One region of the Bibersteinia trehalosi USDA-ARS-USMARC-188 genome, then DNA from elsewhere that is predicted to be linked to it. Evidence: riboswitches for the same ligand, from Rfam matches in the RefSeq annotation. Region 1 holds a riboswitch; the other holds the start of a gene.
What was found. Region 1 has a riboswitch for lysine ahead of F542_RS06235 (Na+/H+ antiporter NhaC family protein). Riboswitches for the same ligand answer to the same signal wherever they lie in the genome.
Positions count from the first base shown of each region.

Region 1 (3,422 bases):
AAACCAGCACTAACCCCCGCCATTAGTTTCATAAAATGACGGCGAGATTCATTATGTTCGAAATGTTTAGTCATCATAGACTCCTTTGAGGTGTTGTAGTTTATTGTTCAATACAACTCAAACTGAACAATCGAATTTGAAGTGATTTAATCAAAAAGAAAACCCAAAATGGATTGAAATTATCATAGCACTAAGCAATACCAAGTCAATGATTTATCTCAATAACAAATTACATTTGTGATCTAGTTCACGAAATCAGAAAACGCCCTAAGTTTCATAGCCAGTATCATCTAAAGTAGGGCTATTTGCCCCTACTTTAGCCAATTCATCACAAATCTCATTTTCTCTATGTCCAGAATGCCCTTTCACCCATCGCCACTCAATTTGGTGGCGCTGAATTTCATTATCTAGCGCTATCCACAAATCCTGATTCTTCACTGGTGTTTTATTACTTGTTTTCCAATTGTTCTTTTTCCAATTAAAAATCCACTTTTGGATGCCATTTTGCATATATTGGCTATCACTATGCAAAATCACATTACAAGGCTCTTTTAACAATGAAAGAGCTTCAATTACTGCCCGTAGTTCCATTCGATTGTTTGTGGTCAAATAATAGCCTTTGCTTAAGGTTTTTTCAGTCTGTTTATAACGTAATAAAATACCTATACCACCTTTACCAGGATTACCTAAACAAGAACCATCTGTAAAAATTTCAACTGTCTTCATACTTCTAAAAAACAAACGTGAGTATGTTTACCCACGTTTTGTAAAATCTCTCTATTCTAGAGCACGCTCTAAGCTACGCTGTCCGTATAGTACCACAATTTTATTCCAAGCCACAAAGACATCTAGATTTCTCCTTAACACCTTGTTACAGATAGTAATAAGCACTACATTTATAATCTCGTTTAACACAAATGTCTATAAACATCATTAGAATAATGTGGATTATTAAAAGAAAAATTCACGTAATGAGAAAAGAAAAATAGTATTTAAATATAATGAATAAAGATATATTCTTTTGATATAAAAAAGAGAACTCATCGGAGCTCTCTTTTTAAACTAGAATTAGATTTCAAAATCTGATAAGGATTTACCTGCATCTAATGCGGCTTGTAATGCTTTGGGTGTACGACCTTGACCAGTCCAAGTTTTTTCATTGCCATTTTCATCAATGAATTTATATTTTGCTGGACGAGATTCGCGTTTTTTAGTGCTCATCTCTCCCCCGCCTAATAAGAAAGCTAATTCTTCAATAGAAAGACCGTCTTGAGCAAGTAATTCTTTATATTTATTTAAGCCTTCTAAACGTTTTGCATTCTCAAGCTCCTGCGCTTTCAATGCTTCACGTTTTTCTTCAATTACAATCGCTAATTTCTCAGCAATACCTTCTAATGTCTCCAACGTATTATCTCGAGCAAAAACACGTAAGCTACGAATATTGTTAAGTACTTTTAACATATCTGACATCTTAGTAATCTCCTATTATAAATTTAAAAGTCTATTTCAGTTATTCTGAAACACTAAATATATTAGCTTAATTATTTTCTGTGGTAAATAATTTAATTTTAAAATTTATCCTCTATTTTAATTTTCTTTCCAGAAAAATGCCATATTGCCAAATAGCCAAACATAATTTACAAGTTTCTATTGCAAAAATACCTATTTCAGGTAAGCTATCTACCGTCCTACAAATTGTAGAGGTGCGAATGCCATAAGTATTCCTTTAGAGCGGAAAGCGATGAAAAAGGCGGAAAGGGGTATTTGCCGAAATCGATTAAGCGTCATCTTAATCGGTTGGGGTCGTTACCGAAAGGAACGACACTGTCACAGCAACGCTGTGGAGTGCTACTGTTTAGGCTGGGTTTATTCATACCTCCCTTCCTTTTATACTCTTCTATTCGTATAAATTTATTCAGTAGATCTCTTTCTTTGTTTGACAAATCAATAACAAAAAACAATCTTAGAGGTTTTATGGAATTAGTAAATTATTCCACATCATTGTGGTCGGTTGTGCCTGCGTTACTTGCATTATTATTAGCAATTGTCACACGCAAGGTGCTTATCTCGCTGAGTCTCGGCATTCTTGCTGGTGCATTTATGCTCAATGCAGGCAATCCATTAGATGCGATAAGTTATCTCATCAAGAAAGTCATTGGCTTAGTTTATGATGATGGTATTGATTTTGATAACGTCAATATCGTTCTTTTCTTAATCTTACTCGGCATTTTAACAGCTTTATTGAGTATTTCGGGCAGTAATCAAGCCTTTGCGAATTGGGCAAGAAAACGAATTAAAGATAGACGAGGCGCAAAGCTAATGGCAGCATGTTTGGTATTCGTTACTTTTATTGACGATTACTTCCACAGCCTTGCTGTCGGTGCTATTGCGCGTCCTGTGACCGATAAATTTCACGTTTCTCGAGCGAAACTGGCTTATATTCTAGACTCAACTGCTGCGCCAATGTGTGTGATGATGCCTGTTTCTAGTTGGGGAGCTTATATTATTACTCTCATCGCAGGATTACTCACTACTTATGGCATTACAGGCTATACACCACTGGGCGCATTTATTGAAATGAGTTTAATGAATTTCTATGCGATCTTCTCTATCGTAATGGTATTCTTTGTCGCTTATTTTTCATTTGATTTAGGTTCAATGGCACGATTTGAGCAACAAGCATTACAGCAAGCACATCATGAAAATACTCAAAATGACGAAGTGCCTATCGGACGCATGCGTAATCTCGTATTACCTATGCTAACATTAATTGCCGCAACCGTTGCCATGATGCTCTATACTGGAGGACAAGCTTTAGCTTCTGATGACAAAGCTTTCTCTATTCTAGGTGCCTTTGAAAATACTACTGTTGGGATCTCATTAGTCGTTGGTGGGATAAGTGCTATTGTTGTAGCAACACTTTGCATTCTCTTAAGCATTGGCCCTAAAATCAGTGTTGTGGATTACTTCAAGTCTTACGTAATTGGCGTAAAATCTATGCTTGGCGCAATCACAATTCTCTTCTTTGCTTGGACTATCAATGGCATTGTAAAAGATATGCAGACAGGAACTTACCTTTCTACCTTAGTAGCTGGTACATTAAACCCTGCTTTCTTACCTGCAATCTTATTTGTGCTTGGGGCATTTATGGCATTCTCAACTGGCACAAGTTGGGGAACCTTTGGCATTATGTTACCAATTGCAGCAGCAATGGCAGCCAATGCAGAACCCGCACTACTGTTACCAAGCCTTTCGGCAGTAATGGCTGGAGCTGTATGCGGCGACCACTGTTCTCCAATTTCGGATACAACGATTCTGTCCTCAACGGGGGCTCAATGTAACCATATGGACCATGTTACTTCACAACTACCTTATGCATTGACTATCGCAACGGCAACTGTTGTTGGTTATCTAGTCCTTGG
Region 1 covers NZ_CP006954.1:1,367,690-1,371,111, forward strand. The annotation lists gene F542_RS06220 (ABC transporter substrate-binding protein) at 1-74, opposite strand, end outside; gene rnhA (ribonuclease HI) at 268-726, opposite strand; gene F542_RS06230 (H-NS family histone-like protein) at 1,069-1,470, opposite strand; lysine riboswitch at 1,691-1,859, shown strand; gene F542_RS06235 (Na+/H+ antiporter NhaC family protein) at 1,975-3,422, shown strand, end outside.

Region 2 (3,422 bases), 190 kb from region 1:
GAGCCTATTTACCTGCGCAATGAAGTTACTTGGCAGAAATTACCACACAAGCGGTAGAATTTACTGGAAAAAGTGCAAAAAGAAAGGACAGCATAAAGCTGTCCTTTTCATCTTTTATAGATTATTCAAATAGCGCAGCGTGTAATGCACGAATCACATCATCTGCTTCTTCCATTTTTACAAGGGTACAAACGTTGTTGGTGCTTGCACCGTAGCTAATTAAACGCACATTATACGGAGCTAATGTTTCAAATAACTGTTTAGCAATACCTGATTGTGTGTGTAAGTTATTGCCAATAATGGCGACTAAAGCTAAATCACTTTCAACTTGTACATGGCAATATTGACGCAATTCTTCCAATAATTCAGGTGAAAGCATGTCTGCACCTGAAGAAGCAGAGCCTGTTTTATCTAATGTTAATGCAACACTTACTTCAGAAGTGGTAACCACATCAACTGAAATTTTATGGTTTGCTAAAATAGCAAAGACTTTTGCTAAGAAACCTTGTGCGTGCAACATACTTAGGCTTGAAAGCGTGAGTAATACTTGATTACGGCGTAACGCTAATGCACGGAATGTTGGGCGTGGTTGCGGATCACGGGTTACCCAAGTACCGCCTTGCTCTGGTGCTTTGCTTGAGCCCACATAAACAGGGATATTGCTACGCACTGCTGGGAGTAATGTTGATGGGTGTAATACTTTCGCACCAAACGTTGCCATTTCTGCCGCCTCATTAAATGCCATCGTATCAATACGTTTTGCTTGTGGCACAACGCGAGGGTCAGTGGTGTAAATACCTGGCACGTCTGTCCAAATTAACACATCGTTGGCATTCAATACTTCTGCTAATAGTGCGGCTGAATAGTCGCTACCGCCACGACCTAATGTCGTTGTTTTACCTTCATCATCGCGCCCGATAAACCCTTGAGTGATCACAATTTTACCGCTCTCAATTAATGGCTTAATCACCGCATCAGATTGCTGTTGGGTTTTAGCATCATTTGGAGCAGCCTTGCCATAGTGGTTATTTGTCGCAACAACGTCACGCACATCCACCCAAACTGCAGGGAAATGACGTTCATTTAATAATTGTGTAAAAATTTTGGTGGACATCATTTCACCATGGCAAATTAACTCATCCGTTAATGCAGCGGATGTTGCAAGACTGGCAGATTCTGCTAATGCGGCAACATGTTCTAAAAGCGCATCAATTTCTGCAGAAATAGCGTCTTTTTGCTGTAATTGTTCAATAATGTTGTATTGAATTGTGCGAACTGCATCAAGAATTTCTTCACGACGAGCCAATTCGCAACCGTTTGCCAATTCAACTAAATAATTGGTTACACCAGCAGATGCCGAGAGTACCACAACTTTGGTATTGGGATCTTGAGTAACAATATTTGCACAAAGAGTCATTGCATCAAAGTTTGCAACGCTAGTACCACCAAATTTTGCAACAGAAAGATGAGACATAATAAGAATTTCCTATAAAAATAAAATGTGTTTACAAAATTAGAGGTCGAAATTTGAGATAGGAAATTGTGATGAGTTACTTTTGGGTTTGTTGAGAACTTTAAGAGCACTCCATTCAAACGGCTTGAAACCGATTTAAACGACAGCTAATAGGATTCAACCTGCTTAGCCGATGTTCATTCCTGATCTAGTGAATTCACACCTCGGCAATCACTCCCATCACTTATTCTCAAACGGCCTAGTTACCTAAAATAAGTTGCCTGAGTGTTGCGCCTCTCCCGCTATAATTCGCATTATAACTTTTTTTCACTTTGGGATACTTCCCAAAATAAAAAACGTGCATAGAAATAACGTTTTATTGCTATTCTGTCAAACAACATTTTATAAAAAAGATATGCCTGCCTAAATAATAGGCTTTTTGCTTTTAGTGAACCCTTTTACTAGAATGTAGTCTATTAACAGTCACGGTTTTAAAAAGGACTTTCAATGAAATTACTCAAACTTGCCTTAGCTTCTTCGCTTGCAATATATTCTTTTTCTAGTTTTGCCACCCCGTGGGAAAGTATTAACACTCCAGTAGCGGGTAAAGCACAATCTATCGGTGGCTACAGCAATGGCTGTATTATTGGCGCTCAACCACTCGAATTAAAAGGCGAAGGCTATCAAGTTATTCGTTATCAACGTAACCGCTATTATGGTCATCCCAATTTATTAGCGTACCTACAAAACCTCGGAAAAAAAGCAAAACAAGCGGGGTTACCGCCTATTTTAATTGGGGATATGGGTATGGCCGCAGGCGGACGTTTCTCATCAGGACACGCCAGTCACCAAACAGGGCTTGATGCAGATGTTTGGTTACGTTTCGGGCCTATGGACGATAAAACCGCCGCAAAACCAGATGGATTAGGTTTGCTTGTTGTTGATCGTGAAAAGCAAGTGATTAATTCAAATTGGAAGCCAGAGCACGCCAAATTAATTAAAATAGCTGCGCAAGATCCGCAAGTTGATCGTATCTTCGTAAACCCCGCAATTAAAGTGCAGCTTTGCTCAACCGCAGGGCAAGATCGTGAATGGCTACGCAAAATCCGCCCTTGGTATTATCACGATTCTCACTTCCACGTTCGTTTACGCTGCCCAGCAGATGCACCACATTGTGAAAACCAAGCGCCAGTGCCAACTGGTGATGGTTGTGGCGCAGAACTTTATTCTTGGTTTGAACCAGCTAAACCAAGCAGCACACCAAAATCTAAAACACTACCTCAACCACCTGCACAATGCCAAATGTTGCTTTCTGAACGTGGGCTAAATTAATCCATAATGTGGGGCATTGCCCCCTTTCTTAAATACAAGCGGTCAAAATTCGCTTAAAATTTGCAAATTTATGTTTATTGAAATTACCTATGCGTCTATTTATTGCTGAAAAACCTAGTCTTGGGCGGGCGATTGCCGATGTTTTACCGAAACCACACACCAGAGGTGATGGCTTTATTCAGTGTGGCGAAGGGGATACGGTAACTTGGTGTATCGGCCATTTACTTGAACAAGCCGAGCCAGATGCCTACGATGAACGCTTTAAACTGTGGCGAATGGAGCATTTGCCGATTGTGCCAAGCCAATGGAAGCTCATTCCCAAAAAAGAAACGCTTAAACAGTTTAAAGTGGTTGAAAAACTCATCAAACAAGCAGACCAAATTATCCACGCTGGCGACCCTGATAGAGAAGGGCAGCTTTTGGTGGACGAAGTATTCGGCTATCTCAATTTGGAAAGCGAAAAACGCAACCAAATCCAACGCTGTTTAATCAGCGATCTGAACCCTAATGCGGTGAAAAAAGCGATTGAAAAATTGCAAAATAATCGAGATTTTATCCCGCTTGCAACGTCAGCTTTGGCTCGTGCGAGAGCCGATTGGCTGTATGGAATTAATATGACTCGAGCCTATACCTTGCA
Region 2 covers NZ_CP006954.1:1,179,074-1,182,495, reverse strand. The annotation lists gene tsaB (tRNA (adenosine(37)-N6)-threonylcarbamoyltransferase complex dimerization subunit type 1 TsaB) at 1-57, shown strand, start outside; gene lysC (lysine-sensitive aspartokinase 3) at 122-1,474, opposite strand; lysine riboswitch at 1,571-1,760, opposite strand; gene mepA (penicillin-insensitive murein endopeptidase) at 1,961-2,785, shown strand; gene F542_RS05410 (DNA topoisomerase III) at 2,875-3,422, shown strand, end outside.
Region 2: another riboswitch for lysine. It lies ahead of lysC (lysine-sensitive aspartokinase 3); the one in region 1 lies ahead of F542_RS06235 (Na+/H+ antiporter NhaC family protein).